Regions from separate parts of the Tepidiforma thermophila genome, predicted to be linked through region 1. Evidence: riboswitches for the same ligand, from Rfam matches in the RefSeq annotation. Region 1 holds a riboswitch; each other region holds the start of a gene.
The links. Region 1 has a riboswitch for cyclic di-AMP ahead of A9A59_RS13605 (hypothetical protein). Riboswitches for the same ligand answer to the same signal wherever they lie in the genome.
Positions count from the first base shown of each region.

Region 2: linked by a shared signal. The riboswitch ahead of A9A59_RS04150 (hypothetical protein) and the one ahead of A9A59_RS13605 (hypothetical protein) in region 1 are both predicted to bind cyclic di-AMP.
Region 3: linked by a shared signal. The riboswitch ahead of A9A59_RS02180 (hypothetical protein) and the one ahead of A9A59_RS13605 (hypothetical protein) in region 1 are both predicted to bind cyclic di-AMP.
Region 4: linked by a shared signal. The riboswitch ahead of A9A59_RS02895 (MFS transporter) and the one ahead of A9A59_RS13605 (hypothetical protein) in region 1 are both predicted to bind cyclic di-AMP.

Region 1 is NZ_PDJQ01000001.1:193,609-201,356, forward strand. Features, by position in the region: gene A9A59_RS01000 (response regulator) at 1-756, opposite strand, end outside; gene A9A59_RS01005 (antibiotic biosynthesis monooxygenase) at 989-1,252, opposite strand; gene A9A59_RS13605 (hypothetical protein) at 1,398-1,616, opposite strand; cyclic di-AMP (ydaO/yuaA leader) riboswitch at 1,703-1,835, opposite strand; gene A9A59_RS01010 (hypothetical protein) at 1,975-3,861, opposite strand; gene A9A59_RS01015 (sodium-translocating pyrophosphatase) at 3,967-6,033, opposite strand; gene A9A59_RS01020 (isocitrate/isopropylmalate family dehydrogenase) at 6,198-7,208, shown strand; gene A9A59_RS01025 (translin family protein) at 7,215-7,748, opposite strand, start outside.
Region 2 is NZ_PDJQ01000001.1:870,440-878,187, forward strand. Features, by position in the region: gene A9A59_RS04130 (sulfurtransferase) at 1-728, shown strand, start outside; gene A9A59_RS04135 (SufE family protein) at 808-1,269, shown strand; gene A9A59_RS04140 (CTP synthase) at 1,343-2,968, shown strand; gene A9A59_RS04145 (NYN domain-containing protein) at 2,979-4,229, opposite strand; cyclic di-AMP (ydaO/yuaA leader) riboswitch at 4,400-4,535, shown strand; gene A9A59_RS04150 (hypothetical protein) at 4,603-5,085, shown strand; gene A9A59_RS04155 (hypothetical protein) at 5,082-5,618, shown strand; gene A9A59_RS04160 (cytidylate kinase-like family protein) at 5,637-6,287, shown strand; gene A9A59_RS04165 (DUF2269 family protein) at 6,372-6,839, shown strand; gene A9A59_RS04170 (hypothetical protein) at 6,848-7,321, opposite strand; gene A9A59_RS04175 (M16 family metallopeptidase) at 7,368-7,748, opposite strand, start outside.
Region 3 is NZ_PDJQ01000001.1:446,109-453,856, forward strand. Features, by position in the region: gene A9A59_RS02140 (hypothetical protein) at 21-218, opposite strand; gene A9A59_RS02145 (spore germination protein GerW family protein) at 311-730, opposite strand; gene infA (translation initiation factor IF-1) at 822-1,040, opposite strand; gene A9A59_RS02155 (RNA recognition motif domain-containing protein) at 1,172-1,597, opposite strand; gene panC (pantoate--beta-alanine ligase) at 2,012-2,908, opposite strand; gene panB (3-methyl-2-oxobutanoate hydroxymethyltransferase) at 2,920-3,762, opposite strand; gene panD (aspartate 1-decarboxylase) at 3,800-4,204, opposite strand; gene A9A59_RS02180 (hypothetical protein) at 4,499-4,990, opposite strand; cyclic di-AMP (ydaO/yuaA leader) riboswitch at 5,074-5,209, opposite strand; gene cysS (cysteine--tRNA ligase) at 5,290-6,663, opposite strand; gene A9A59_RS02190 (transglycosylase SLT domain-containing protein) at 6,975-7,748, shown strand, end outside.
Region 4 is NZ_PDJQ01000001.1:608,735-616,482, reverse strand. Features, by position in the region: gene A9A59_RS02910 (class I SAM-dependent methyltransferase) at 1-298, opposite strand, end outside; gene A9A59_RS02905 (acetate--CoA ligase family protein) at 333-1,766, opposite strand; gene A9A59_RS02900 (alpha/beta fold hydrolase) at 1,867-2,697, shown strand; gene A9A59_RS02895 (MFS transporter) at 2,702-4,030, opposite strand; cyclic di-AMP (ydaO/yuaA leader) riboswitch at 4,110-4,244, opposite strand; gene ileS (isoleucine--tRNA ligase) at 4,329-7,574, opposite strand.

The DNA of each region.
Region 1 (7,748 bases):
GGCTTCGGCGTCGTCGAGCATGGCCTGGGCTTCGTCGACGCTTTCGAGGCGGACGATGCCCTTGCGGATGGCGTAGCGGATGAGGTCGGTGCGGTTGCGGGCGTGGAGCTTGGCCATGATGTGGGCCTTGTGGGCTTCGACGGTTTTGACGGAGATGTAAAGTTCGTTGGCGATGCCCTGGTTGGTGTAGCCCTCGGCGATGAGCTGGAGGACTTCGCGTTCGCGGCTGGTGAGGGTATCCATGCCGTTGCGCTGGTCTGCGCGCTTGGCCTGGTAGAGGACTTCGGCGAGGTCGAAGCCTTCGGAGAGGGAGCTGGAGAAGTAGCTGTTGCCGCGGTGGACGGTCTGGATGGCGAGGACGAGTTCGGAGACGTCGGATTTTTTGACGATGTAGCCGGAGGCGCCGGAGCGGATGGCATCGAGGAGCTGGTCTTCGTCGACGAAACCGCTGAGCATGACCACGCGGGTGGAGGGTGCGATGCGGCGGATCTGGCGGGTGGCTTCGAGGCCGTTGAGGCCGGGCATGACGACGTCCATGAGGACGACATCAGGCTGGAGGCGTTCGACGGCCTGGACGGCTTCGCGGCCGTTTTCGACGTCGGCGACGACTTCGAGCTCGGGCTGGGCTTCGAGGAGCATCCGGAGGGCCTGGCGGATGACGGCGTGGTCGTCGACGAGGAGGATGCGGATGGGGCCGGCTCCGCGGGCGGCGCTGGCGGTGGAGCGGGCCGGGAGGGTCCTGGGCTGGGGGCGCATCTGGTTCACGGTCGAACTCCTCTGATGGTCTCCGGCGCTGGCTGGTGGGCCGTGCCGTGTCGGATTGCGCCAGGTGGCGGGGGTCCGGCGACAGGGAGGAGTCTAGGGCGTGCCTCGCGCGGGCGTATTGGCAAAAACCCTAATCGTGGCGCGCAAAGACCCGGGGATAGGGGCACCCGGGGGCAGGAATCGGTGGTTTCCCGGCCGGAGGCGGGCGGGACCGGAGCCCGTGTCAGATGGTGAAGAAGGCGCGCTCGATATGGCCGGGCTCGACGCAGAGGTGGATTTCGGAGCGGAGGGCCATGATGTGGGTATCGTTGGCGGCGTGCTCGGCGGCCTCTTCGGAGTCGTAGATGGCGAGGCGGGCGATTTCGCCGCTGTCGTCGTGGGGGCGCATCAGGTAGGTGACCTGGCAGCCGGGTGTGGCGGCGACCGCCTCATCGAGCTTGCGCAGGAGTTCTTCGACGCGGGCATCTTCACCGCGGCGGGGCTTCATGATGGACAGGCGAATGTACGGCATGGGTGTGCTCTGCTACCTCCGGAGGGCGAATTCTAGTGCGCGGTGGTGCTGGCGAAAAGACGGAACCCCCGCCTGCGCGGGGGTTCCGTTTCCAGGGCTGCCGGGGTGTGCCGCGGTGCGGTCAGAGCCGGAGCTTGCCGTGGGAGGGCTGGCGGCGGCGCTGCCGCTGGGGCAGGGCAGCCTCTTCGGCGGCGAGGTCGACGGGCGGGCTGGTGAGCACTTCGTGGACGTAGCCGCACATGATGCAGCTGCCGTAGGTGCCGTGCCAGTCGCGCTCGACGATCATGGAGCCGCGGCACTTGGGGCACGACTTTGGCGGTGCTTCCTGCAAAGCTGGCATGACGGTAGTTCCCTCCTCTTTCGATGCGGACGTTATGGTGCAGTTCGAGGACAGAAAAAAAGACCTCGAAACGAGCTACCTGCTCGCCAGGCCTTCCAGACTGCCGACGGGGTTAGCTGACGGGCTCGGGCGGAAGGCGCCCTTGCGGCGGGTGCCGCGTTCGCCCCGGGACGTTGGGTCCCCCGCTGCGCCGTGCGGCGCACTAGGCAGGTGGTGCGAAACACTGAACGCGCACGTGAACGACGCGAACGCCGTTCACCTGCCGCAAGCTACCAACCGGCCGGGAGGCTGTCAATAGGTCTTTGCGCTTTTCGTCACAATTTTCTGGCTGAGCCGGGGAATCCCGGCTGCGGGGGCGTCACGCGAGGAGGCCGGCGGTGACTGCGAGGGCGAGTCCCGCCGCGGCAAGACCACAGGCCGGGGCTGCTCCGGGAGTCTCGTCGCGGGCCATGAGCGCGGCGCCGGGGCCTGCGACCAGGGCGAGGGCGGCGACGAACGCAAGGGGGTCGGCCTCGCCGGGCCCGAAGAAGCGGAGGGCCGGGCCGACGACGAGCAGCAGCACCAGCAGTCCGAACGCTGCCGCGAGCGAGGCAGCTGCTGTGCCGGGCCGCCAGGAGAAGCCGGCTGCCGCGATGACGGCGAATCCAGTGAGGAGGCCGACGGCGGCACCGGCGGACGTGCCGGGGAGCGGGAGAAGCGCGGGCAGCGGACGGCGCGCGGCCGAGATGCGCGCGGCTTCGCCGGGGATGAGCTGCCCGGCGGCGAGGCGGGATTGCACGAAGGTGTCCCGGGCGGAGGCGTCGGCGGCGAGGAGCAGGCGGACATCGGCCGGGCCGAAGTCGGCGTCGTCCTGGATCTCCTGGCGGAGTTCCTCGAGGGCAGCGCGGCGCTGCTGGAGGTCGTTGGCGTAGGCGTAGCGGTCGGCTGCGCCGGTGGGAAGGAGCCCGAGGTCCTGGACGATGGCTGCCGTGCGGACGGGGTCGGCCTCGGCGGTGCGCAGGAGCTCGTGCCGGGCGTGGGGGCCGAGGGTGAGGGCGAGGACGACCGCGGCGAGGGCAGCGATGCCGGCGGCCGGGACGGCGTTCGCCGGACGGGGCCGGGCGGGGGCCGTGGCGAGGGCCACGGCGAAGCCGGCCTCGCCGGGGCGGGCCCAGGTCTCGACGTCGATGGCGGCGGCGGGAACGGGCGGGGCGAAGGGGACGAGGGCGAGCCTGGCGACGACCGGGCCTGCGGCCGCGCCGGCTGCGAGGGCCAGGCCGTAGAGGCCGGCAGCGGCGGGAGCGAACCCTTCGCCGGAGAGTTCGCGGCCGAGCGCCCAGGCGACTGCGAGGGCGAGGGCAGCGGCCGCCCAGGGGAGGAGGCGCCCGGGGAGGCGGTCAGCGCCGGTGGCGGGGAGGATGCCGCCATGGGCGAGCACGAGGCCGGCGGCCAGGCCGGCCCCGGCCGCGCCGGCGGCCCATCCGGCTCCGGCGGGAAGGAGCACGATGGCGGCACCGACCACGGCGAGGGCTGCGATAACGGCGGCGAGCCAGGCGGCCAGGAGCGGGGCGGATGACCGGCCCGACGCTGCGAGGACGGCGCCGGGGATGAGGGCGATGGCGGCGGCGGCGAGAACGCTGGCGGTGACGACAAGGGGGAAAGCGCTCCATGCCGCATCGCCGGAGAGGGCGGAGAGTTCGCCGGACGCGAGGAGGCCAGCCATGGCCGCCGCTGCGACTGCGCCGCCGGCCAGCGGCCCGGCGGCCGGGCGGGAGGCCCCGGGGGCGGGGCCGAGGGCCGCGACCAGGGCCGCGAGGCCGGCCCCACCGGCGAACGGCGCGATGAGCGATGCCGCGGCCCATGGGCCTTCGCCGGCGACGCGGCTGGCCAGACCGAAGAGCCCGGCGCCGGCCGCAAGCGCAAGGGCGGTGGACGCAAACGGAGTGACCACGGCGGGGCGGCCGTCATCGGCGTCGATGGGGGCGGCAAGGAGGCTGGCAAGGGCGAGCGCTGCGAAGCCGGCGAGGAAAGCTCCGCCGGCCCAGGCGGCGCGGTCGAGTTCGCCGGCGTAGCCGCCGACAAAGGCGGCAAGGGCGATGGTCCCGGCAAGGCCGGCGGCGACGTGAGCCAGGGCGAGTTCGACCAGGGCGGGGCCCCAGGCGGCGGGACGGGGGACCGCCGGGTCGCGGGCGGCGAGTGCGCAGACGACGGCTGCTGCGACGGCGACGACGGCGGAGATGGGGATGAGGGCCTGTGCGAGGAGCATGGCGGGAGGGCTCCGCGAGGAGGGTGGCGGAGGGCGCAGCATAGAGAAGCGGCCGCCGGAGCTCAACCGGCGGCCGCCGTTCGTGCGGGCGAAGGGGAACCGGCGTCAGCCCACGAAGAGGGGGCCGAAGACGACGGCGACGATGGACATGAGCTTGAGGAGGATGTTCATGGAGGGGCCGGCGGTGTCCTTGAAGGGGTCGCCGACGGTATCGCCGACAACGGCAGCTTTGTGCGCCTCGGAGCCCTTGCCGCCGAGGTGGCCCGCCTCGATGTACTTCTTGGCGTTGTCCCAGGCGCCGCCGGCGTTGGCCATCATGAGGGCGAGGACGGAGCCGCTGGCGATGGAGCCGATGAGGAGGCCGCCGAGGGCTTCGGCACCGATGACGGAGCCGACGAGGATGGGGACGACGACGGCGAGGAGGCCGGGAAGGACCATCTCGCGGATGGCGCCGTCGGTGGAGATGGCGACGGCGCGGGCGTAATCGGGCTTGCCGGTGCCTTCCATGATGCCGGGGATTTCGCGGAACTGGCGGCGCACTTCGTTGACCATGGCCATGGCGGCGCGGCCGACGGCGCCCATGGCGAGGGCGGCGAAGACGAACGGCATCAGGCCGCCGATGAGGAGGCCGAGCATGGTCTCGACGTCGAGGATGTCGATGGTTTCGAGGCCGACGACCTGCGAGTAGGTGACCATGAGGGCGAGTGCGGTGAGGACGGCGGAGCCGATGGCGAAGCCCTTGCCGGTGGCGGCAGTGGTGTTGCCGAGGCTGTCGAGGGCGTCGGTGCGCTGGCGGACGGCGGGGTCGAGGTGGGCCTGTTCGGCGATGCCGCCGGCGTTATCGGCGACGGGGCCGTAGGCGTCGGTGGCGAGGGTGATGCCGAGGGGGGAGAGCATGCCGACGGCGGCGAGGGCGATACCGTAGAGGCCGGCGATCTGGTAGGTGGCCCAGATGGCGACGACGATGGTGATGAGCGGAACAGCGGTGGAGAGCATGCCGAGGCCAAGGCCGCCGATGATGACGGTGGCCGGCCCGGTTTCGGCGGTTTTGGAGAGATTTTGCGTTGGGCGGAATTCGTAGGCGGTGTAGTACTCGGTGGCGGTGCCGATGACCTGCCCGGCCACGAGGCCGATGAGGACGGCCCAGAAGAGGTCGAACGGGAGGTCCATCACGACGAGGAGGGCGGCAGTGCCCGCGAGGACGAGGCCGCTCGCCGAGAAGACGCCGGTGCGGAGGGCCCAGAGGAGGCGGCCCATGGTGGCGTTTTCGCCGGTGCGGACGAGGAAGGTGCCGATGATGGCGGAGATGATGCCGACACCCATGATGAGGAGGGGGAGGGCGAAGGCCTTCGAGTCCCAGTTCGCGACGTCGGTGTTTTCGAAGACGCCCTTCTCAGCACCGACGACAGCGGCGGTGGTGAGGGCCATGGCAGCGACGATGGAGCCGGTGTAGGACTCGAAGAGGTCGGCGCCCATGCCGGCGACGTCGCCGACGTTGTCGCCGACGTTATCGGCGATGGTGGCGGGGTTGCGCGGGTCGTCCTCGGGGATGCCGGCTTCGACTTTGCCGACGAGGTCGGCGCCGACATCGGCGGCCTTGGTGTAGATGCCGCCGCCGACGCGGGCGAAGAGGGCGATGGAGGAGGCGCCGAAGGCGTACCCGGTGAGCGGCTGGGTGTCCTGCGTGACCAGGTAGACGATGACGAGGCCAATGACGCTGATGCCGGTGACGGTGATGCCCATGACGGCGCCGGAGCTGAAGGCGACGCGGAGGGCGGGGTTGAGGCCCTGGCGCGCCTTGGCGGCGGTGCGGACGTTGGCGCGGACGGCGATGTACATGCCGATGTAACCGGCGAGTGCGGAGGAGATTGCGCCAAGAATGTAGGCCGCGGCCGTGCGCGGGAGGTCGGTGAACTCGCCGCGCTGCTCCCCGAAGCGGTCCAGGGCGTCGTAATCGACGAAGACGGCGAGCGCGATGGCGACGATGACGACGAAGACGGAGAGGAAGGTGTATTCGCGGCGGAGGAATGCCGCTGCGCCTTCCTGGATGGCCGATGCGATGGTTTTCATCGTGTCGGTGCCTTCGTCTTCGGCGAGGACACGGCGGGCCGTCCACGCTGCGAAGAGCAGGGCGATGACGCCGGCTCCGGCCGCTACGAGCAGATTGTTCATCTCGTCCCCCGGTAAGCATGTTTGGCCGCGCGCCCCCACCGGTGCGCGGCCGTGCCAAAACCGGCCGAATCCTACCAATCGGCGGTGTTACGGGGAATTTCGTTTGTTCACGGGAAACGAACGGCGGTGCACACTCTGGGCGAGGACGTCGAGGGAGGTTCGTGATGGCGACGCGTGAGGTTGCGGAGCTGAATGGCGACGGGATTGCGGCGGAGCTGCGGGCGGCGGTCCATGCGGTGAACGAGGCGCTTGGTTCGCCGGTGGCGTTTCGGCCGATCGACTGGTCGCTGGAGCGGCGGGAGGCATCGCCGGCAGTGCTGGAGGAGGGGATCGAGGCGGTGCGAGCGCTGGGCGCTGCGATGAAATATCCGACGGTGACAGAGACGGTGAGTCCGAACCAGGTGCTGCGCGACCGGCTGGGACTGGCGGTGATCCACCGGCCGTGCCGGAGCTACCCGGGGGTGAGCCGGAACTACACGGGGAAGGTGGACCTGCACGTGGTGCGGATCGCGACGGGCGGAACGTACGAAGACGCGGGGATCCGGATCGGGTACTACTCGGCGGTGAGCGTGCGGGTGATGGAGCGGACGCCGGTGGAGCACGCGGCGCACTTTGCGTTCCGGCTGGCGGAGCAGCACCGCCAGGCGGTGACTTCGACGAGCAAGTACACGATTCAGCGGGCGACGGACGGGCTGTTCGAGGAGGTGGTGGCGGAGGTGGCGACGGAGTACCGGAATGTGACGCACAACCGCGAGCTGTTCGATGCGCTGCTGGCGAAGCTGATCATCAACCCGGAGCGGTACGACGTGGTGGTCTGCCCGAATGAGTACGGGGACTTCCTGAGCGACATGGTGTACGGGCTGGTGGGTTCGATCGGGCTGGGGGCGAGCGCGTCGTATGCGTTTTCGAAGAGCCACCAGCCGATCATTGGGGTGTTCGACCCGGCGGGCGGAACGGCGCCGGACATCGCGGGGAAGGGGATCGCAAATCCCTCGGGGGCGATCGAGGCGTTCGGCTACCTGCTGCAGTTCTGCGGGCACGGGGCGCTGGGGCGGCAGCTGGTGGATGCGGTGCACGACACGATTGCGGCCGGCGAGAAGACGCGCGACCTCGGGGGAACGCTGGACACGATGGCGTTCACGCAGGCGGTGATCCGGCGGGCGGTGCCGGCCTGAGGACGGCTAGACGGCCGGGCGGCGGGTGACGATGGCGAGGGTGAGGTCGCCGCGGGTCTTTTCGAGGATGCCGCGGACCTGGTCGGTGGTGCGGCGGAGGCCGCCGGTCATTGCGTCGGGGTAGTCGATGGTGACGAGGACGTTGTAGATGTCGTCCATGGCGGCGAGGAGGGCTTCGCAGCCGTCGAAACTGCCGGAGCGGAGGCGGTCGAGGATGACGCGGCGGAGTTCGCCGACGGCTTCGCCGATGCCGTTGAGGTAGGCGGGGTCTTCGACGCTGAGTTCGGCCGGGCCGGGGATGGCGCCGCCGGCGCAGAGTTCGAGGGTGGTGACGGCCTCGACGTATTCCTTCTGGGCGTCGTGGAGGAAGCCGGCGTGGTAGACGTCGGCGTGGCCTTCGAGGGCGCGGACGGCGGCTTCGTGGGTGGCGCGGGCCTCGGCGATGAGGCGGCGGGCGGCGTCGAATTCGCCGCGGTGGACGGCGCGGATGGCGTTGGCGCTGGTGCGGATGATGACGCGTGCGGCGGCGAGGGCCTGTTC
Region 2 (7,748 bases), 680 kb from region 1:
ACATCCCCGGCGCCGTCCAGGTCGACTGGGCCGCTGATCTCAACGACCCCCTCCGCCGCGACTACCTCGACCGCGCCGGCTTCGAAAAGCTCATGAGCCGCATCGGCGTCACCCCCGAAACCACCGTCGTCTTCTACGGCGACAAGAACAACTGGTGGGCCTGCTACGCCTTCTGGGTCTTCCAGCTCTTCGGCCACACCAACGCAAGGGTCATGGACGGCGGCCGCCTGAAGTGGGAGAAGGAAGGCCGGCCGCTCGTGAAAGACGTCCCCACCTACCCGCCCACCGAGTACCGCGCGCCCGAGCGCGACGACACCAAAATCCGCATCTTCCGCGACGAAGTCCTCAAGAAGCTCGGCACCGGCGTCAAACTCGTCGACGTCCGCAGCCCCCAGGAGTACACCGGCGAGCGCACCCACATGCCCGAATACCCCCAGGAGGGTGTCCTCCGCGGCGGCCACATCCCCGGGGCGAAGAACGTCCCCTGGGCCCGCGCAGCCAACCCCGAAGACGGCACCTTCAAGTCCGCCGCCGAGCTCAAGGCGATCTACGAGCAGGAAGCCGGCCTCACCCCCAACGACGAGGTCATCGCCTACTGCCGCATCGGCGAACGCAGCTCCCACACCTGGTTCGTCCTCAAGTACCTCCTCGGCTACCCCAACGTCCGCAACTACGACGGCTCCTGGACCGAGTGGGGCAACTCCGTCGGCGTCCCCATCGAGCGCTGAACTCCGCTACGCTGGTTGGTGAAGCACCCGTGCGGCGGGCGGCCCGTCTGCCCGCCGCACGCCCTCCCGGAGCACCCCCATGGCCCAGCCCCCCAAAGCCTTCCAGCAGGTCATCGACGACTTCGCCTTCGCCGACCGCCAGGAGCGGATCGAGATGCTCATCGAGTACGCCGACCGCTTCAAAGAGGTTCCCGAGCGGATCGCAACCCGCCCCTTCCCCGAAGAACACCACGTCCAGAAGTGCGAATCCGATGCCTACGTCTGGGCCGAAGACCTGCCCGACGGCACCCTGAAGTTCCACTTCGCCGTCGAAAACCCGCAGGGCCTCTCCGCCAAGGCCTGGGCCGTCATCCTCGATGAGACCCTCTCCGGGCAGCCGCTCGAAGAGGTCGCCGCCGTCCCCTGCGACAGCGTCTTCACCGTCTTCGGCAAAGAGGTCTCCATGGGCAAAGGCATGGGCCTCATGGGCATCGCCGATATGGTGACCGCCTTCGCCCGCCAGCGCCTCGCCGCCCGCGCCGCACAGTCCGGCTCAGCGTGACGTAACACAAATGTTCGTTGACCGCGCCCACCCCGCACCGTAGCATCGAACAAACCGCGGGACGCAGGAGGCCATGCCGAAGTACATATTCGTCACCGGCGGCGTCGTCAGCTCAGTCGGCAAAGGCATCACCACCGCCAGCCTCGGCCGAATCCTCAAATCCCGCGGCATCAAAGTCTCCATCCAGAAGCTCGACCCCTACCTCAACGTCGACCCCGGCACCATGTCCCCCTACCAGCACGGGGAGGTGTTCGTCACCGTCGACGGCGCCGAAACCGACCTCGACCTCGGCCACTACGAACGCTTCATCGACCAGGACCTCACCGCCGCCTCCTCCGTCACCTCCGGCCAGGTCTACCTTGCCGTCCTCGAACGCGAACGCCGCGGCGACTACCTCGGCGGCACCATCCAGCAGGTCCCCCACCTCACCAACGAAATCAAAGCCCGCATCTATGGCGTCGCCGAGCAGACCGGCTGCGACGTCCTCATCTGCGAAGTCGGCGGCACCGTCGGCGATATCGAAGGCGAAACCTTCATCGAAGCCATCCGCCAGATCCGTCACGAACAGCCCCGCGATGCCACCCTCAGCGTCCACGTCTGCTTCCTCCCCTGGGTCGGCGCCACCGGTGAACTGAAGACCAAGCCCACCCAGCACTCCGTCCGCGAACTCCGCTCCAAGGGCATCCAGCCCGACGCCATCGTCCTCCGCGCCGACCACCCCGTTCCCCGCGACATCACCGATAAGGTCGCCCTTTTCTGCGACGTCGAGCCCCGCGCCGTCATCCCCATGGAGACGGCCGACACCATCTACGAAGTCCCCATCACCCTCGAAGAACGCGGCCTCGGCGACTTCGTCCTCGACCGCCTCGGCCTCGAAGGCCAGCGCGACCTCGCCGAATGGCGCGACCTCGTCTACCGCCTCAAGCACCCGCGCCGGGCCGCAGAAGTCGCCGTCGTCGGCAAGTACGTCGAACTCCGCGATGCCTACATCTCCGTCAAAGAGGCCCTCGTCCACGCCGGCATCGCCCACGAGGCCGAGGTCGCCATCCGCTGGGTTCCCGCCGAGGCCCTCGAAACCCGCGACCCGGCCGACCTCCTCGCCGGCGTCGACGGCATCGTCGTCCCCGGCGGCTTCGGCGAACGCGGCTGGGAAGGCAAAATCCGCGCCGCCGAATACGCCCGCACCACCGGCACGCCCTACCTCGGCCTCTGCCTCGGCATGCAGGCCCTCGTCACCGAATTCGCCCGCCACGCCTGCGGCCTCGTCGGCGCCAACAGCACCGAGTTCGACCCCGAAACACCCCACCCCGTCATCAGCCTCCTCGAAGAGCAGCACGCCGTCGTCAACCTCGGCGGCACCATGCGCCTCGGCGCCTACCCCTGCCGCCTCCTTCCCGGCAGCCTCGCCCGCCGCGCCTACGGCACCGACCTCGTCCGCGAGCGCCACCGCCACCGGTGGGAGTTCAACAACGCCTACCGCGCCCGCCTCGAAGCCGAAGGCCTCCGCGTGAGCGGCACCTCCCCCGATGGCTCGCTCGTCGAAATCTCCGAAATCTCTGGCCACCCCTTCATGCTCGGCACCCAGTTCCACCCCGAACTCCAGAGCCGGCCGAACCGCCCCCATCCGCTCTTCCGCGAGTTCATCGCCGCCGCCCTCGCCCGGCGGGCCGCCGGCGCCGCCGCCCCCGCCACCGCCTGAGCGCCCGCGCCTACTCCAGGTGCAGCGCCCGGCGCACGTCCGGGTTCTGCAAATCCAGCTCGAACGTCTTGTACTGGTACGTCTGCCCCGTCTCCGGCGAATGCCCCGTCCGCTCCTCGCCGACCCGCAGCACACCCCACGAGAGCATGCTGTTCACGAGGTTCTTCACGTCCGACTCCTCGCGCCGCACCACCGGCTTCAGCGTGTCCACGATCCGGTTGAACGTCAGCCACCCGACCCCCGGCTTGTTCCGCTCGTCGTGGATCGCCACGATCACCGCCCGCCGCTGCTCCTCGGTCAGGTCGTTGTAGTTGAATTTGGCGTAGTCGTACTTCGCCAGCTCCTGCCCCACGTTCCGCGGCCGCTCGATCGCCTCCGTCCGCTCATTCGGCAGGAACAGCCAGTCCGTAAAGTCCGCGTTCACCATCATCAGCAGCCCGCTCTCGTGCAGCGCCCGCGCGAAGTCGCCCGCCCGGCCGCGCGCCAGCCGCTGGAAGTCCGCCTGCGGCATCCGCTTCTGCAGCTCCTGCCCCACCAGCGAAAGCGGCAGGTCGCGCCCGTTCGTCCGGAAGTCCTCCACAATCGCGAGGATCTGCTTCAGCACCTCGGCGACCTCCCGCGGCTCCGCCGAGACCGGCCCCTTCGCCTGCGCCAGCTCCAGCGCCCGCGCCGCCGCCGCGGCCAGCCGCGGCTCGATCTTCTCCACCGCCGCCGGCTCCCTCACCGGCGTTGCAGCAGCACGGTCGACCTCCGGCTCCACGTCGAGGTCGTAGTACAGCACCACGTCGGCCTGCTGCACGAGCTGCGCCGAGGTCGCCCACGACACCCCGATCACCACCACCCGCTTTCCCCGCGCCCGCAGCAGCATCACGACGTGGAAGAAGCTGTGGTCGCCCGAGGCGATCACAAACGTCCCGATGTTCGGGTAGAGGTGGCTCGCCTCCACGCAGTCGACCGCCAGCTTCACATCGACCGAGTTCTGGATGCGCGCCTCGCCCTCCGCCGTCGTGTACCGCCGGGTGAGCACGTACACCGGCTCCAGCCCCGCCGTATACAGCGACGCCGGGTCGCCCGCCTGGACCGGGTCCATCCAGTCCGCGTACGCCCGCGCGTAGGCCACCCGCCCGAACCGCTCCGCCGCCTCCCGCAGCGCCGTCACATTCGGACGACGGTTCCGCTGCATCAGGCTGAACTTCAGGTTCTCCCAGTCGACGAGCAGCGCGACGTCATCGTGCCCGGGCCCATTTCCGCCATCCCGCATGCCGCGATCGTAGCCGAACTTCCCGCCGCCCGCTGTGCACCGTGCCTCCCGGCAGCCCCCGGCCCCGCCGCAACCGCAAGCCCGCATCCGGCCCCACCCGCTCCCCCGCCGCCCATCCGCATTCCCCCGCATTTTTCCGTGTCGACGCGCACGGCCGCTCCGAATGTGGTAGTGTGAACGAGCCGAATCCCGGCCGCGCCGGGAACGGGGGACCCATCACCTGGGGTGCATCCTTCCACAGCGAAGGACGGCGACTTCCGACGCCGAACCCGTCAGCTAACCCCGTAGGCGTTCGGAGGAGCCTCTGCCTCCTCTGCGACCCGGAACCAGGCGGGCCCTCCCGCCCGCCGCCAGCACACAGGAGGTACGCGCAGTGCAGTACGCCATCTCCCCGTCCACCATCCTTCCCCGCAAGACCGTCTACCGCGAAACCGAGCTCAACCTGGCCCGCATCCGCGAGGCCGCAACCAGGCTCCGCTCCTGGGCGCTCGTCTCCGGCGAGCGGATCGTCGGCCTCCCCTTCATCCGCGTCAGGTCCGACCTCCTCTGCGAGGTCCATCTCCCCGTAGACGGCAACGTCCAGCCCCACCCCCAGACCGGCGTCTTCGCCCACACGGCGCCCGAATCACCGGCCGTCTCCCTCCGCGTCGTCCGCTTCGACGAGCTCCGTGCCGTCATTCGCGAGCTGAGCGGCGAAATCGCCGTCGATTGCGGCAGCGCCGGCCCGGTCGAGTTCCATCCCTCCACCGCCGAGTTCACCCACGGAACGCTCCTCTGGCCCGTCCACCGGCTCTCTCCGGCCCTCGCGCCGGCCGTCGCCATCCCGGGGCGCCGCACCCTCGAGGCGGCGTCATGAGGATCCCCCGCGGCGCTCGCGCCGCCGGGGCCGCCGCCGTCCTCGCCGCCAGCCTTGCCTTCGCAGCCTGCGGCGGCGATGACAACGATGACCCGACACCCACGCCCGGCAGCACCGAGACCCCGGCCGCTGCCTCGCCTACCGCCGCAACCCCGGGCGCGTCGCCCACACCCGCGGCAACCACCCCGGCCGCCACCCCGACGCCGGTCGTCTTTACGCCCACTTTCACCTGCACCAACCCCATCACACCCCTCCAGGCCCGCCTCAACCGGGGCCAGCAGGTCGAACTCCAGGGCCGCGTCTTCGGCGTCATGGACCGCAACAGCGATGCCGTCCTCGCCGTTGGCGCCCCCTTCGATGCCCTCCTCCGCGTCGAGGTCATCGTCCCATCCGGCAGCCGCCAGAACTTCCCGGCCGATCCGCTCCTCGGCTTCGCCAACCGCGACATCTGCGTCCGCGGCACCATCGAAGAAATCGGCGGCATCCTCACCATCGCCGCCACCAGCCCCTCCGAACTCACCGTCGTCGACTAACCCGAAAGGAGCCGGCCGATGACCATATCCGCCATCACCATCGCCCGCCAGGTCGGCACCGGCGGCGAAGAGGTCGCCGCCATCGTCGCCGAGCGGCTCGGCTACCGCCTCCTCGACTACCGCATCGTCCAGGAAGCCGCGCTCGAAGCCGGCGTCTCCCCCGAGACCATCGCCGAGGCCGAGCGCCGTCCATCCTTCTTCGCACGCATCATCGAAGCGCTCGCCCGCACCCCTTCCGCGGCCTCGCTGCAGTGGGGCGAGCCGCTCAACATCGACGCCACCCCCATCCTCACCTCCGCCGACTATCGCCAGCTCATCCAGGACGTCGTCGAAGACTTCGCGAATCACGGCCGCGTCGTCTTCCTCGGCCACGGTGCCCAGTTCATGCTCAGGGCCCGGCCCGACGTCCTCCGCGTCTTCATCACCGGCAGCGAAGCCGCGCGCGTCCGCCGCCTCATGGCGCAGGCGCGGCTCGACGAAACCGCCGCCCGCGCCCTTGTCCAGCGCACCGACCGCGAGCGCGTCGCCTACTTCCGTGAATACTTCGGGGCCGAATGGCTCGACCCCGCCAGCTACGACCTCACCGTCTCCACCGACCGGCTCGCGCCGGAAGCCGCCGCCCGCGTCATCCTCTCCGCCGTGGAGCTGCGGAACCCGGTCCCCGCCTGAACGCTCGACCCAGTCACTGGCTGTGCCTAGTCTGGGGTGCGAAGCACACCGCTTCGCACCCCAGCTGCTGTTCCGGAGGCCCCCTTGGACTGGTGGCGCATCGTCCATGTCCTCTCCCTTATCTGGCTCGGCGCCGGCCTGGGCGCCACCTACCCTCTCATCCTCCGCGCCTGGGCAACCAAAGAGCTCCGCACCCGCGCCACCCTCCTCATCGAAGCCGCCAACAACGAAACCCGGGTCCTCCTGCCCGGCGCCATGGCCAGCGGCATCACCGGCTTCTTCTGGGCCGTCGCCGCTGAGTACAACTTCATCAAAGACGCCTGGCTCGGCATCCTCACCCTGCTCTACATCTTCTTCTACTTCGTCTGCCTGCCCCTGCTCGGCTTCGGGCTCCGGAGGGCCAGGCTCGCCGCCCTGGTCGCCCAGAAAAAAGGCGAAGAGACCGAAGAACTCCGCCAGGTCCTCGAAGACCGCGTCCCCATCGTCTTCGGCACCATCCTCGTCCTGAGCGTCCCGCTCCTCGCCTGGCTCGCCGTCTTCAAACCGTTCTAGCGCCCCGGTCAGAACACCAGCGGCTCGCTGCCCGGCCTCGCCGACCCCGGGTCGCATGCCGGGCTCCGCTCCACCCACCGCAGCAGGTCTACCGGGTCGAACGGCCCGATCGCGTCCGCCTCGCCCGGTGCAAACAGCACCGGCCTGCGGTGCGCATCGCCCGGCGGAAGCCCTGTCAGCTCCGCCCGGTACACCAGCGCCAGCTCCCAGCCGTCGGCATCGAAGGGGAAGCTCAGCACATCGGCAACTTCGAGCGCTGAAATCGCCCCGTCGCACCAGTCATCGGCCAGCGCTGCCGCCGTCTCGTACGGGTTCGCCCCGTACTCCATCACCGTCCACGGCAGCCATCGCCCACGCACACCCGGGGCCGTCACCTCGAAGACCGTCAGCCGGCCCTCAAACACCGGCACAAGGTACACCGCCACGTGTGCGCCGCCCGGCGTAAAACCCGCCTGCGGCCGCCCGAAGTACGCCTGGCGCATACCGCGATTCTGCCCCTGGCCAGCCCGCCTGTCGAACCGGCCCGCCTCAGGACAGGATCCCCGCGAACGTCCCCTCGTCGATCGGCCCGACCGCGGCCAGCACCGCCTTCCCCGGGTCCAGCACCTCCCGCCCAACGTCCAGCAGCTCGTCCAGCGTCACAGCATCGAACCGCGCCACCACCTCGTCCACCGTCAGCACCTTCCCCCGCAGCAGCTCCTGCGACCCCAGCCACCCCGCCACCGAGCGGGTGTCCTCCATCCGCAGCTGGATCCGCCCCTTCGCCATCTCTTTCGCCTTCTGCAGCTCGGCCGGCGGCACGCCCTTAAGCAGCTTCACCGTCTCCTCAATCGTCGCCTCCGCCGTCACCCGCGCGTTCTCCGGGTCGCACCCCGCGTAAATCGTCAGCGAACCCGCATCCCGGAACTC
Region 3 (7,748 bases), 250 kb from region 1:
CGGGCCGCAGCCCGCGGGCGTCAGGGGTGGTAGAGGGCGACGAGCCGGCCGGGGAAGAGGGCGCGGGCGCGCTCGAGCGCCTCGCAGGCGGGGGCGCCGGGGCCGAGGCCGAGCGGGAGCCACGGCTGACACGGGCCTTCGGAGCCCGCCAGCAGCTGGACACTCCAGCCGGTCTCCACGAGCCGGACGAGGACGCAGGCGGCGGTCACACCTTTCATAACGTCAGAATGCTTCGCCACGTGCGAACAGACCGCGATCGACCGGCCGGGATATTTGCGCCATTTGGCCGATAAATGGCTGGCTGGCAGGGTCAGCCGCGGAAGAGCTTCGCGAGGCCGCGGAGGGTGAGCCAGCCGGCGAAGGCGCCGGCGATGACGAGCGGGACGAGCGAGGCGGGATCCTTGATGCGGTGGAAGGTGGCCTGCCCGTCCTGGATTTCGATGTAGCCGACGGGGCTGGCCATCACGCCGCCGCCTGCGCCGGAGCCTTCGCCGATTTCGCCGGCCTCGCTGCCCTCTTCGATGCCGCGGCCGCTGCCGCCGCCGAAGCCCCAGCGGACCTTCGCGACGGGGATGACGGTGACGCCGTCGCGGTCGACGGGGTCGCCGAAGACGGCGCTGGCGGAGGCGTGGAGGCCGAGGCGGCCGGCGATCCGTTCGATGAAGGAGTCGGAAGCGCTGGAGGCGGCTTCCTGGGCTTCGCGGAGGACGCGGGAGAGGTCGTCGGTCATGGGTGGTACCTCCCGACGGGGATGCCGCCCATGGTGCGTCGCCGGCGGAGGGCTGGCAAGCGGCGCGGTGCCGGCAGGCGGGGTACGGAGCTTACTTGAAGCGGTAGGTGATGCGGCCGCGGGTGAGGTCGTAGGGGGAGAGTTCGACGAGGACACGGTCGCCGGTGAGGATTTTGATGTAGTTCTTGCGGATTTTGCCGCTGATGTGGGCGAGGACGAGGTGGCCGTTGGCCAGCTCGACCCGGAAGGTGGCGTTGGGGAGGGGCTGGGTCACGACCCCTTCAACTTCAATGCCGTCGTTTTCTGCCATGGGGGCTCCTTCTGCGCGCGGCGCGGGCGGGCTGGGGGGAATGGACCAGCGGGCGGAGGAGGTCCCCCGCCCGCTGGCTGGTTGGTGTGCCGGGTGCTGCGCCATTCCCGCCTGGCGCTGCAGCGGGCGGTTTAGAAGCGGCGGTTGCCGGAGTAGCCGCCGGAGCGGCCGCCGCTGAACCCGCCGGAGCGGCCACCGCCATAGCCGCCGGAGCCTCCGCCGTAGCCGGAGCCGCCGCGCGGGCGGTCTTCGCGGGGGCGGGCCTCATTGACGATGAGGGTGCGGCCGCGGAGCTGGCTGCCGTTGAGGGCGTTGATGGCGGCTTCCGCCTGGGCGCGGTCGTCCATTTCGACGAAGCCGAAGCCGCGGGAGCGGCCGGTATCGCGGTCGGTGACGACCTGTGCGGAGCGCACTTCGCCGTGGGCCGCGAAGGCGGCCTGGAGGTCAGCGTCCGTGGTTTCGTAGGAGAGATTGCCGATATAGAGCTTCATCAAGTGCAGGTCCTTTCGCTGCGTGTGCGTCGTTGTGGCGAGCCGGCCGGGGGCACGAACGATCACCTGCGACGACTCACGACAGACCAGCGGGAAGACGGAACCTGCGAGAGGAAGCGAAAGGGAGCGTGCTTTGGGCCTGCGGCGGGGGCTTCCCCCGTGCCACGTGAGTAACGTACCACATGGCGCGCCGGATGGAAAGTCGAGGGGAGGGAGGAGGGAGCGCCCCCCGGCCCCGGCTGCCCCGCCCGGGGGAGGAGCGGGGAGCAGGGAGCTGGGAGCCGGGAGCTGGGAGCTGGGAGCCGGGAGCTGGGAGCGGGGAGCGGGGAACGGGGAGCGGGGAGCGGGAGCCGGGAGCGGGGAGCGGGGAGCCGGGAGCCGGGAGCGGGGAGCGGGGAGCGGGGAGCGGGGAGCGGGGAGCGGGGAGCGGGGAGCGGGGTTCCCTCCTCCCCGGGGAGGGGCGACAGGGCGGGGTAGGGCTCAGGCGAGTTCGATGTTGTCGAGCAGGCGGGTGGCGCCGAAGCGGACGACGAGCGAGAGGAGCGCGGGGCCGCCGACCGTCCCCTCGAGCTCCTCGAGCGTCTCGTCGTCGGCGAGGGAGACGTATTCGAGCGCGGCGAGCGGTTCGCCGGCGATCACCTCGCGGACGATGCGGCGGAGCGTTTCGGCGTCGCGCTCGCCGGCGGCCCAGGCGGCGGCAGCGGCATCGAGCGACCGCTTGATGACCGGCGCGGCCGCGCGCTGCTCGGGACTGAGGTAGACGTTGCGCGAACTCATGGCGAGGCCGTCGGGCTCGCGGACGATGTCGCAGGGGACGATCTCGACCGGCAGGTCGAGGTCGCGGACCATGCGGCGGATGACGCGGAGCTGCTGGGCGTCTTTCCGCCCGAAGTAGGCGCGGGTGGGGCCGACGGCGTTGAACAGCTTGAGGACGACGGTGGCCACGCCGCGGAAGTGGCCGGGCCGGGCGGCGCCTTCGAGCCGACGGGTGACCTCTTCGACGGTGACGTAGGTCTGGTAACCGGGCGGGTACATCTCGGCGGCCGACGGGAGGTAGACGGCATCGACGCCGGCCTCGCGGAGGAGCTGGAGGTCGCGGACTTCGTCGCGGGGGTACCGTTCGAAGTCCTCGCCGGGGCCGAACTGGGTGGGATTGACGAAGATGGAGACGACGGTGAGGGCGTTTTCGGCTTTGGCGCGGCGGACGAGGGCGAGGTGCCCTTCGTGGAGGTAGCCCATGGTGGGGACGAAGCCGAGGTCGCCGGGGTGGTCGCGGCGCCAGCGCTGCATGGCTGCCGGCGTGGTGAGCACGGCGGGTCCGGGCGGCCCGGCGGGCTCGCCTGCGTGGCGAAAGTCGGCGTCGTTCGGCGCGGCCATGGCGGGGCGGGCTAGCCGGCCTGGGCGAGCTCGGCGAGGGTGGCTTCGTCCATTTCGAAGCTATGCTCGGCGGTGGGGAAGGCGCCGCCCTCGACCTCTTCGATGTAGGCGCGGACGGCATCGCGGATGGCGGCCCCGAGGACGGCATACCGCTTCGCGTGCTTGAGCGGGCGGCGGTCGTCGTAAATGCCGAGCATGTCGTGGAGGACCTGCACCTGGGCGTCGCAGTGGGGGCCGGCGCCGATGCCGATGGTGGGGATGGCGAGCCGCTCGGTGACCATGCGGGCGAGCGGCGCGGGGATGGTTTCGAGGACGACGGCGAAGGCGCCGGCATCCTCGAGGGCGCGGGCATCGGCGATGAGCTTCGCGGCGGCGGCGGGCGTTTTGCCCTGGACCTTGTGCCCGCCGAACTGGTTGACGGACTGGGGGGTGAGCCCGAGGTGGCCCATGACCGGGATGCCGGCTTCGACCATGCGGCGGACGAGGGGGACGATGTGGCTGCCGCCTTCGAGCTTGACCGCGGTGGCGCCGCCCTCCTTGAGGAGGCGGCCGGCGTTGCGCATCGCCTCATTCGGGTCGGCCTGGTAGCTCATGAAGGGCATATCGGCGACGACGATGGCTTTTTCCGTGGCGCGGACGACGGCCCGGGTGTGGTAGACGATGTCGTCCATGGTGACGGGCACGGTGGAGTCGTAGCCGAGGACGACGGAGCCGAGGGAGTCGCCGACGAGGATGATGGGGATGCCGGCCTGTTCGACGAGGCGGGCGGTCGGGTAGTCGTAGGCGGTGATCATGGCGAACCGCCGCCCCTGGGCCTTCCATTCCTTGAGCTTGTGGATTGAGAGCCGTCCCATGGCCCGGATGCCCCTCCTTCGCGCGCTGGGCGCGTGGTCAGCCGGCGGCGCCGGCGAGTTCGCGCGGGTTGTGGCTGTACCCGTCGCCCGCTTCGACGCTGACGATGCGGTTGGCTGCATCGACGAACACCCGGCGGGGGGCGATGGCGCGGGCCTCTGCCTCCTCCAGGTGCTGGTACGCGATGATGATGACGATGTCGCCGCGGTGGATGAGGTGGGCGGCGGCGCCGTTGACGCAGATTTCGCCGGAGCCGCGCACACCGCGGATGGCGTAGGTTTCGAGGCGGGCGCCGTTGGTGACATCCACTACGTGGACCTGTTCGTAGGGGAGGATGTTGGCGGCCTCCATGAGGTCCGGGTCGATGGTGATGGAGCCTTCGTAGTCGAGGTTGGCGCCTGTGACGGTGGCGCGGTGGATTTTGCCGCTCATCATGACGCGCATGAGCTGTCCCCCTCCGGCGTGCCGCCGGCCGTTCAACACACGTCCCCGCTTCGGCGCATGCGAGGCGGGGACGAACGGGGGTCGTGCAGGTGCGCTGGGGCGCTGTTCCGGCTCAACTTCCCGGTCCGTACCGGCCACGCGGGTCCAGGCGGACGCTTGTTGAACGTGCAGGCGGATTCGATAGCTGGGCTCGACGTCCGTGATGGATCGCCGGCGCCCTGATCGTTTCGATCGGGCGAAGTGTTGTCAAGGGGGCGGCGGCCCGGGAGCTGGAGCCGGGCCGTCGCGGGCAGGTCAGCCGGCTTCGCCGATGTCGCGGTGAGTGGTTTCGAAGACGAGCTGGGTGAGGCGGTTGTGGTGGCGGGCGAGGGCCATCTCGAGGAGGATGGCCTGCTCGCTGAGTTCGATCATCTTCCAGATGTCGACGTCGCCGGGTGCGCCGGCCTCTTCGACGAGTTCGTCGATTTTGCGGCTGAAGAGGTCGTGCTCTTCGCGCTGCTGGTCAACTTTCGGGAGGAGGCGCGGTTCGAGGGTTTCTGCGCGGTTGAGCGGCGAGTCGGGGAGCTCGGCAACCCAGATGTGGTGGCGGATGGCGGAGCGGGCATCGGTGACTGCCTGGCGGAAGGCGGCCTGCCAGGCCTGGGGCCGGTTGGCGTGGAAGGGGAGCCGGGCCGCCTGGCGGAGGAGCTCGCGCGCCTCCTCGAGGGGGTCGCGGATGGTGAAGATGGTGCCGTCCGGCTGGACCGGGGCAAAGGTACCGGAATACGACGTGGATGTAGTGGCCATTGCATACCTCCTGTAGGCCGTCGTGGGGCCGTGCGCCGGGGTGGGCCGGGCGCGGCCTGTTCGGATTCCTGGGAGGGCCTGGGCGCTGCCCTCCGAACGCCTGCGGGGTTAGCTGACGGGTTCGGCGTCGGAAGTCGCCTATGCGCCCGCTCGCGCAATACACCCCAAGGAGTTGGTTCCCCCGCCCCCGCCTCTGGCGGGGTTCGGCTCCAGCCAATCTACCACAGCGGGTCAAGCGCTGTGCAAGGCCTGGCCTGTTTTGGCGCCCCGCGGGCATGCCCGCGGGGCGATGGCGGCGGCTATCGTTCGCTCCAGGTGGTGCCGTCGGGGCTGTCGTGGAGTTCGATGCCGAGGCCGGCGAGGCGGTCGCGGATCCGGTCGGCGAGGGCCCACTGCTTCGCGGCGCGGAGCTCGGCGCGGATTTCGACGAGGAGGTCGATGAAGGGGGCTGCAGCGAGGGACCGGGCTGCCGGCGCCTCGAGGGTGAGCCCGAGGACGCTGCACAGTTCGCGGAGGGTGGCCCGGGCCGGGCCGACATCGCCGCCGGCGGCTGCCGCGCGGTTGATCTCGCGGGCGAGGTCGAAGAGGGCAGCGAGGGCGCGCGGGGTGTTCAGGTCGTCGTCCATCGCTTCGATGAAGCGGGCGCGGACGGCCTCGTGGTCGATGCCGGCGGGGGCGCTGCCGCCCTCGGCGGAGGCGGCATGGCGGAGCCGCTCGGCGCCGGCGCGGGCGGCTTCGAGCGCTTCTTCGGAGTAGGTGACGGGGCTGCGGTAGTGGCTGGTGATGACGAACAGGCGGAGGGCGTCGCCGCCGTAGCGGTCGAGGGCCTCGTCGATGGAGACGAGGTTGCCGATGGACTTCGACATTTTTTCGCTGCCGAGCTGGAGGAGGGCGTTGTGCATCCAGATGCGGGCGAAGGGGGGCTTGCCGGTGTAGGCCTCGGTCTGGGCGATTTCGTTGGTGTGGTGGGGGAAGATGAGGTCCATGCCGCCGCCGTGGATGTCGATCTGCTCGCCGAGGGTTTCGAGGGCCATGGCGGAGCATTCGATATGCCAGCCGGGGCGGCCGGGGCCCCACGGGCTCTCCCAGCTCGGTTCGCCGGGCTTCGCGGCTTTCCAGAGGGCGAAGTCGAGCGGGTCTTCCTTGTGCTCGGTGGGGTCGACGCGGGCGCCGGCGCGGAGGTCATCAATATCGCGGCGGGAGAGGGCGCCGTAGCGCTCGGCGCCGAAGGCGCGGACGCGGTAGTAGACGTCGCCGCCGGAGGCGTAGGCGTAGCCTTTTTCGATGAGCCCCTCGATGAAGCGGATGATCTGGGGCATCACCTGCGTCACGCGGGGGTAGTGGTGGGCGGGGAGGACGTTCATCGCGCGGAGCTGGTCGAGGTACCGGGCGATGTTCCGCTCGGCGAGCTCGGCCATTGGGATGCCGAGGCGGTTGGAGCGCTCGATGAGCTTGTCGTCGATGTCGGTGAAGTTCTGGACGTGGCGGACGGGGATGCCGCGCCAGTCGAGGTAGCGGCGGAGGGTATCGAAGACGATGGCGTGGAGGGCGTGGCCGACGTGGGCGTCGGCGTAGGGGGTAATGCCGCAGACGTACATGCGGACGACGCCGTCTTCGCCGACGGGCGGGAGGAGGTCTTTCCGTGTCCCGGTGAGCGTATCGGTCAGCTGCATGGTGCGGCCCCCAGCAAAGCTTGGACCAGTGTAGCGGAGGCTTCGCTGGCCGCATTCCGGGGCGCTCCGGGCCGAAATCGTGGAAATCGCGGGCATGACTGGCGGTGGCCGGAGTATTGCCTGTTTGCGGGGAGCTGTGCGAACCTCAGGGTCACCCTTGGCGGGGTGAAGGGGTGCGTTCGTCCCCGGTCCGGGTCCCCCGATTGGGGTGCGTGGGCCCGAGGGAGCGCGCCGGTACTGCCTATGGGAAACGAAGAACGCGTGGAGACCGCCGCGTGACGGTCCGGCTCCCTGGAGGGCCGGTGCGCGTCATGAGCAGGCTCGCAGCGTGGGCCGACTACGGCGTTGCCGTGGCCTTCGCCCTGTGCCGCCGGGTGCGCGTGCCTGTGCGGCAGCGTGCTGCGCTGCTGCAGCCCGCCTGCGAACCGGTATACGCCTTCGAGGGCCGGCCGCTCGCCGTCGCGGCGCCGGTCGGGCTTCACTGGCACGAACCGCCGCCTTCGCCCGGGCGCCAGCCCTGGTTCGTCCGGCCGGCAGAGGTGGCGATGCTGACCCTTTCGTTCTTCCTTGCTGCGCACCTCGTGGGCGGGGGGACGCCGGAGGCTCGGGCCCCGCAGGCGAGCGCTGCACTCGTGCCCGCCATCAGCCGGCCCGTGCCTGCGCGCGTGGTGGAGGTGCGTCCGACGGTTTCAGTTGACACCAGTCAGGCGGCGGGCGCGGCGGCAGCCGGCCCGGTCGAGGAGCCGAAACCCGCGCCGGCTCCCGCGACCGCCGATGCTGCGGCGTCGAGCACGTCGGCGGAGCGCCCGGGCGGGGGTGCAGCGGAAGCGCCGTCGCCGGCAGCGGCGGCCCCGGCTGAGCAGCCCATTCCCGCGGAGGCAGCGCCGTCGCCGGCCCCGGCCGTGGCGCCGCCGGCGGCGAGCCAGCCGCCGCTGACGTATGCGCAGGTGATTGCGTTCGCCATCGAAGCGGGGTGGCCGGCCGAGCTGACGGATGCTGTGGCGCGGGTCGCCTGGTGCGAGAGCCGGTTCCGGCCGGATGCCGTCGGCTACATGGCCTACGGGCTGATGCAGGTCGTCCCGCTC
Region 4 (7,748 bases), 420 kb from region 1:
CCGAGCGGACAAACTCGGGCGAGAGGTCGACGCCCGTGACCTCGCAGCCGAACTCGGCGGCGAGCACGCGGGCGGGGCCGCCGAGGCCGCAGCCGAGGTCGAGCACGCGGTCGCCGGGGCCGATGCCGGCGAGGCGGGCGAGTTCGCGGGTGGCGCGGAGGCCGCCCATGTGGAACTGGTCGGCGGGGGCGAGCGCGGCCGGGGTAAGCGGGTGGACGCCGGCCGCGCGGGCGGCCTCAAGGATGCGCTCGGCGAGCGCCTCTCCGCGGTAGTGCGCGAGGACGTCGTCGGTGCCCATGTGCAAAACCTCCCGCCGGCGGCCTGCCGGCATGCTAGGCCCGGCGGCGCTCCGCGGCCTGGACGAGCCGGCCGAGGGCGAAGGCGGCGCGCTCCACGCTCGGGAAGACGGCGATGCCCCGGGCGACGAAGTCGTCGCGGACCTCGTCGACGAGGGCGCGGTGGTCGCGGTTGCGCGTCTCCGTGGGCCCGAGGACGACGGCAACCGGCTTCGTGCTGGCGGCGGCGATGGCGGCGAGCCGGCCGCAGGCGTGCTTCAGCCGGTCAGCGGCATCGGGCCGGCCGAAGAACCAGTCCTCGCCGACGTTGGCGATGGCGAGGTCGTAGTGGTCGCCTTCGAGCATCAGCTCGAGCAGGCCGTTCGAGGAGAGGCCGCTGCCGGCGAGGATCGACTGGTCGACCGGGTTGCCGACCCAATCGGCGAGCATGGGGGCGCGCTCGCGGACCCGTTCGCGCACGGCATGCGGGAGGGGCACGACCTCGAAGCCGTTCTCTTCGGCGGCATCGGCCGACTGGACGCTGCGCCCGCCGCCGCCGCCCACGATGGCGATCCGCCGGCCGGCGGGCGGGCGGAGGAGCGCGGCGCCGACCATGAGGTCGAGGAGCTGGTCCTGGTTCCGGGCTTCGATGGCGCCGGCCTGGCGGAGGACGGTGCTCCAGAGCTCGGCCTGGCCGGCGAGGGCGGCGGTGTGGGAGGCCGCGGAGCGGGCGCCGGCGCGGGTGCGCCCGGCCTTGTGGATGATGACCGGCTTGCGGGCGGCGGCAGCGCGCAGTCCTTCGTAGAAGCCGCGGCCGTCAGGCACGCCTTCGACGTAGCCGCCGATGACCGTCGTCTCAGGGTCGTCGGCAAGGTAGCGGAGGAGTTCGCCCGGCGTGATATCGAGCCCGTTGCCGTAGTTGACGACCTTGCCGAAGGCGAGGCCGCGGGCGTTGCCGCGGGTGATGACCTCGACGGCGTTGTTGCCGGACTGGCTGAGGAAGGCGACGCCGCCCCGGTCGGTCGGCAAGTCGGGCCGGAAGGAGAGGCCGCCGGCCGGGTGGTAGAGGCCCATGCCGTTCGGGCCGAGGATGCGCACTCCGAGCTCGGCCGCGCGGCGGGCGATCGCCTGTTCGAGGCGGGCGGCCTCGGCGTCGCCGGTTTCGCTGAACCGGCCGGTGAAGAGGTGGAGGAAGCGGACGCCTTTTTCGCCGCAGTGTTCGACCAGCTCCGGGACGGCGGGGGCCGGCACGCAGGAGATGACGAGGTCGACCTGGCCGGGCACCTCGCGCAGGGAGGGGTAGGCGCGGAGGCCGGCGACCGTGTCGGCCTTCGGGTTGATGGGGTAGATGGGGCCGCTGAACCCCTGCCGTTTGATCGCTTCGAGGTAGTCGTGGCCTGGGCTGTCGACGTTGGTGGAGGCGCCGGCGACAGCAACGGAGCGGGGACGGAAGAGGAGGTCGAGGTCGGGCGTCGAAGGGAACCGGGTCACGCCCGGATTGTACGGGAGGGGCGGCTTGCGGGGTTGCGGACGCGGGCGGGCAGCGTAGCATCCGCGGCACACCGACGCTGCGCCCGACGGAGGACCACCTGTGACGCTTCCGCCCCCGCTCGACCAGTACGCGCTGCTGCGCGGCCTCCGCTTCCACTACCGGGAATGGCCGAACCCCGGGCGGCCCCCGCTCGTGCTGCTGCACGGGTTCACCGGGCACGCCCGCTCGTGGGACACCTTTGCGGCGGCAATGCAGCCGCAGTTCCACCTCTACGCGCTCGACCAGCGCGGCCACGGGGAAAGCGCCTGGGCCGACGACTACACGGCCGATGCCATGGTCGAGGACCTGCGCGCCTTCGCGCAGGCGCTGCGGCTGGAGCGGTTCGCGCTGCTCGGCCTCTCGATGGGCGGCCGCAACGCCTACCTCTTTGCGGCCCGCTACCCCGGGGCGGTCGAGCGGCTGGTCATCGTCGATATCGGCCCCGAGGTCCACGCAGCCGGGGCCGCGCGCATCCAGTCGGGCGTGCGTGCGCCGGACATCTTCGCCTCGCCGGAGGAGGCGGTCGAACGGGCGCTCCGGGCGAACCCGAACGCCGACCCCGCCGAGGCGCGCCGCCGCACGCTGAACAACCTCCTCCTCCTGGAGGACGGGACCTGGACGTTCCGGTACGACCGCGCCTTCCGCGATGGGACGCGGCCGATCAGCCGGCCGGACCCGGAGGCTTCGTGGCGGGAGCTCGCGAAGATTGCTGCGCCGACGCTGCTCGTCCGCGGCGAGCGGAGCGACGTGCTCGCGCCGGAGGTTGCGGCCCGGATGGCGGCGACGATCCCGGACTGCCGGCTGGTGGAGGTGCCGGGGGCGGGGCATTCGATCCCGCTCGAGCGGCCGCAGGGGTTCCTCGAGGCGGTGCGGCCGTTCCTGCTCGGCTGAGCCGTCAGGCCCCGGGCGAGGCTGCGGGGCGGGGCAGGAGGTCGGCCGGCTGCCCGACCCTGCGGAGGAACCGCGCCCGGTCGAGCTCGGCGAGGAGGAGGAAGCCGCCGACGAGCAGCGCCATGGCCGCGAGGGTGACGCGGGCGCCGGCGTAGGTGGTGCCCACGCCGAGGGCGAGCAGCGGCAGGGAGATCGCCGTCTCGGTGAGGGTGAGCTGGACGGCGAAGACGCGGCCGTGCTGGCCGGCCGGGGCCGTCTCGGTGAGCGCGACGCGCCCGGCGATGAGGAGCCCGGAAAGGGAGACCCCAAGCAGGAAGGCGACGGGGATGGCGACCGCGAAGGTGGTGTTCATCGAGGCTTCGAGGCGGGCCACCGGCGGGATGTGGCTGTACTGGGCGACCGCGGTGATGCCGTAATCGAGGGCGGTGAGCGCCGCCAGCGCAACCAGCAGGCCGAGGAGCCCGAGCCTGAGCACCTCGTGGGCGCGGGCAAGGGTCAGCTCGCGGCTGCACCACCAGAGCCCGGCCAGCACGCCGAGGACCCCGGGCGCGAAGAGGTACGCCATCGCCTCCCAGCCGAGGCCGAGGTCGCGCTCGAGGTAGAAGGGGAGGGCGACGACGATCCCTTTCGAGACCACCATCTTCAGCCCAAGGGCGACGAGGGCGTAGCGGGCGAGCGATTCGCGGCCGAAGAAGGCGATCGTCTCGCGGAAGCTGAGGGCGGCCCGGGCGCTGCCGGCAGCGAACGCCCGGGCCAGCGGTGCAACCCGCACGGCCAGCACCACGGTCAGTGCGAAGAGGAGGGACATGCCGACCGCAGCGCCGATCACCATCGCCGTGGGACCGCCGAGGAAGTAGAGCGCGGGCGCGAGCACGAGCATCCCCGCGGCCTGGCCGGCGTACTGGAGCGCCGCCAGCCAGGAGTGGACGCGGCCGACATGGCTCGCCTGGAGCGGCCGGACGAGGGCGAGCTCGGCCGGGGTGAAGACCTGGGAGCCGGTGGAGTAGAGGAAGGCGAGCACCCAGGCGCTGGTGCCGCCATCGAGGAGCCAGGTGCCGGCGGCCACCGGCAGGAAGCGCAGGAGCGCCCCGAAGGCGTAGCCCCTGCCCGGGCCGAGCCGGTCGGCAATCGACCCGCCCGGCAGGCCGAGCAGGATGGAGGGCAGGAGCATGGCGATGAAGAGGCTCGAGAGGTCGAGCGCAGGCTTCGCTCCGGTGCCGGCGACGAGGAAGAGCGCGGCCAGCCAGATGTTCTGGGACGTTTGCGCGGTGAACCGCGCGGCGTAGCTCAGGGCGCGTTCGAAGCGAAGCGATGACGGCTCGCGGGAATCCATCCCGTTCCCCCGTGACAGTCCGGTGGCCGCGCCGGGTGCGGTGCGGCCGGTGGCCTCGAGAGACGGGAGGTGCCGGTTCCGCGTCTCTCCCAAGAGCCTGCGAGGTTAGCTGACGGGTTCGGCATTGGGAGTTGCCTACGCGCCTGCGCGCGATTCACCCCGTGCGTTGGGTCCCCCGCTCTCCGCGTGGGCGGAGATTCGGCTTCGCACAGTATACGCCGCCCGTGATCGGCCGGTTTGCACACGGTTCACGAACGGCGAACGACCAGTCCCCGGCCGGTGCCGCGGAGACAGCCGCTCAGCGCGCCCGGCGCACCCCGAAGACGACGGGCGTCCCCTCCAGGTCCTCCTCGGCGCGGGCCGCATCGGCGGGCGGCTCCTCGCTGCGAAGTTCGAGCGCGAGCGTCTCGCCGCGGATGTAGGCGCCGTGGCGCTCCAGCACGCGGGCGACATCGGCGTCGCCGGCAACCCAGGCGATGATCCGGTCGGCGAGCTCGAAGCCGGCCTCGCGGCGGAGGTCCTGCAGCCGGCGGACGATTTCGCGGGCGAGCCCCTCATCGGCAAGCTCGGGCGTGATGGCCGTCGTGACGGCCACGGTGTAGCCGGCCTCCTGTGCGGCGGCGTACCCCTCGCGGTCCTGCGCCTGGAGGAGGATGTCGCCGGGCTCCAGCTCGATGCCGGCGACGGTGACGGTGCGCCCGCGGCGGACGGCGGCGGCGACCTCGGCGGGGTCCATCGCCGCCAGCCCCTGCCGGATGGCGCCGACCGCCTGCCCGTGCTTCGGCCCGAGGACCGGGAGGTTCGGCTTGACGTCGTAGGCGACGACGGCGGTCTCGTCCTCGACGATGCGGAGCGCCTTCGCGTTCAGCTCTTCGAGCACAAGGTGCCGGTTGCGCTCGACGACCGCGGCTTCGGCGGGGTCGCGAAGCCTGACGAGCACCTCGGCGACCGGCTGGCGCACCTTGATCTGGACCTTCGCGCGGGCCGCGCGCCCGAGGGAGCAGAGCCGCTTGATGAGCTGTGTCTCGGCGTTGAGGCGGGCGTCGATGCGCGCCGGGTCCGGCTCGGGCCACGCCGCGAGGTGGACGCTCTCGGGCGCGGCGGGGTCGACGGTGCGGACGAGGTTCTGCCAGAGCTCCTCGGCGACGAACGGCGTGAACGGCGCCAGCAGCTTCGCGAGGGTGGTGAGGGCTGCGTAGAGCGTTTCGTAGGCGCTCTGCTTGTCGGCGTCGCCCTCGGTAGCGCCGCGCCAGAAGCGGCGGCGGGAGCGGCGGACGTACCAGTTCGACAGGTCGTCGACGAATGCTTCGATGGCGCGGGCGGCGTCGGTCGGGTCGTACGCCTCCAGCTCATCGGTGACTTTGACAATGAGGGCGTTCAGCTCGCTCAGGAGCCAGCGGTCGATTTCGGCGGCCGGCTCCCAGCGGCCGGAGGGGCGGAAGCCGTCGATGCTGGCGTAGCTGACGAAGAAGCTGTAGGTGTTCCAGAGGGTGAGGAGGAAGCGGCGGAGCCCCTCTTCGACGAGGCCGGCGCTGAAGCGGCGGGGCGAGCCGGCGGGGCTGGCGGCGTACATGTACCAGCGGGTGGCATCGGCGCCGTGGCGGTCGATGACGGTCCACGGGTCGACCGTGTTGCCCCGGCTCTTCGACATCTTGTTGCCCTTTTCGTCGTTGATGTGGCCGAGGCAGATGACGTTGCGGTAGGCGATGCCGTCGGGGATGGCGCCGGCGGCGTGGAGGAGCGTGGCCTCGGCGTGGAGGGTGTAGAACCAGCCGCGGGTCTGGTCGATCGCCTCGCAGATGAAGTCGGCCGGGAAGTGGCGCTGGAACTCCGTCTCGTGCTCGAAGGGGAAGTGCCACTGGGCGTAGGGCATGGCGCCGCTATCGAACCACGCGTCGGCCACCTCGGGGACGCGCCGGGCGGTGCCGCCGCAGGCCGCGCAGCGGATGGTGATGGCATCGACGAAGGGGCGGTGGAAGTCGTCGAGGGCACGGGCGGCCTCCGGGTCTTCGGCCCGTTCGATAAGCTCGGCGCGGGAACCGATGCAGGCCGTCTCGCCGCAGGCATCGCACCGCCAGAAGGGGAGGGGCGTGCCCCAGTACCGCTCCCGGCTGACGGCCCAGTCGATGTTGTTCGCGAGCCAGTTGCCGAAACGGCCGTGCTTGATGTGCTCGGGGTACCAGTTGATCCGTTCGTTGCCGGCGAGGAGCTGCTCGCGGAGGGCCGTGGTGCGGAGGTACCAGCTCGGCTTGGCGTAGTAGAGGAGCGGGGTGCCGCAGCGCCAGCAGAAGGGGTAGGTGTGGCGGATGGTGCCCTTCTTGAGGAGCAGGCCGCGCTCCTCGAGGTCGCGCTCGATGTCGCGGTCGGCCTGCTTGGCGAATTTGCCGGCGCCGGGCAGGCCCTCGGCCATGATGCCGCGGAGGTCGATCGGCTGGGCGAAGAGGAGGCGGTAGTGCTTGCCCTCTTCGAAGTCCTCGCCGCCGAAGGCCGGGGCGATGTGGACGATGCCCGAGCCGTCTTCGAGCGAGACGTAGTCGGCCGCGATGACCCGGCGGAGGCCATCGGTCGATTCGCCGGGCGCGAGCGGGCGGAGGCGGCCGTCGTCGCCGAAACGGCGGACCGGGTGGCCGAGCAGCTCGGGCCGGTAGAGCGGTTCATAGGCGATGCCGACGAGCTGCTCGCCGCGGAGCGAAGCGGCCGGCTGCGCGCCCTCGCCGAGCACGCGCGGGGCGAGGGCTTCAGCGAGCACCACGGCCTCGTCGCCGAGGTCGTAGACGCCGTAGGAGGCATCGCTCTTGACGGCGAGGGCGACGTTGCCGGGGAGCGTCCACGGGGTGGTGGTCCACGCCACGAGGGCGAGCGGCCTGTCGGTGCGGAAGCCTGCGGCGGCGAGGGCATCGCCGGGGATGCGGAACTTCACGAAGACGGAGGGGTCGGGCACGTCGTCCTGGTAGCCGAGGGCGACTTCGTGGTCGCTGAGGCTGGTACCGCAGCGGGGGCAGTGGGGCGTGGAGCGGTAGTCCTGGTAGACGAAGCCGGCATCCCAGAGCTGCTTGAAGATCCACCAGCAGGTTTCGATGTAGCCATTGTCGTAGGTGACGTAGGGGTTGTCGTAATCGGCCCAGAAGGCGATCCGCTCGCTCAGGCGGGTCCACTCTTCGACGTAGCGGGAGACGGACTCCTTGCACTTCTCGTTGAAGGCGGCGATGCCGTACTCCTCGATCTCGGGCTTGGATTTGAGGCCGAGCTCCTTTTCGATTTCGAGTTCGACGGGAAGGCCGTGGGTATCCCAGCCGCCTTTGCGGGGGACGCGGTAGCCGCGCATCGTCTTGTAGCGCGGGATGAGGTCTTTGAAGACGCGGGAGAGGACGTGGTGGATGCCGGGGCGGGCGTTGGCCGTGGGCGGGCCTTCGTAAAAGACGAAGAGGCGGTCTTCCGGGCGCTGCTCGATGCTCTTTTCGAAGATGCGGTGCTCCTTCCAGAACTGGAGGATGCGCGCTTCGAGCTCGGGGAAACTGACCTTTGGGTCGACAGGACGGAACACGGTGGCCTCCGGTGCAGGACGCAGCGTTGACGCCACAGGGTGCGAATGAGAAGGCCGCGGCGGGCGGCGGTATCGTACCCTTCGGCGAGATGGATGCGCGCATGGAGGCCCGGACACGACAACGCGCGCCTGCCCCCGCTCCAGGGACGAGCGCGCGCGCCCGCGGTACCACCC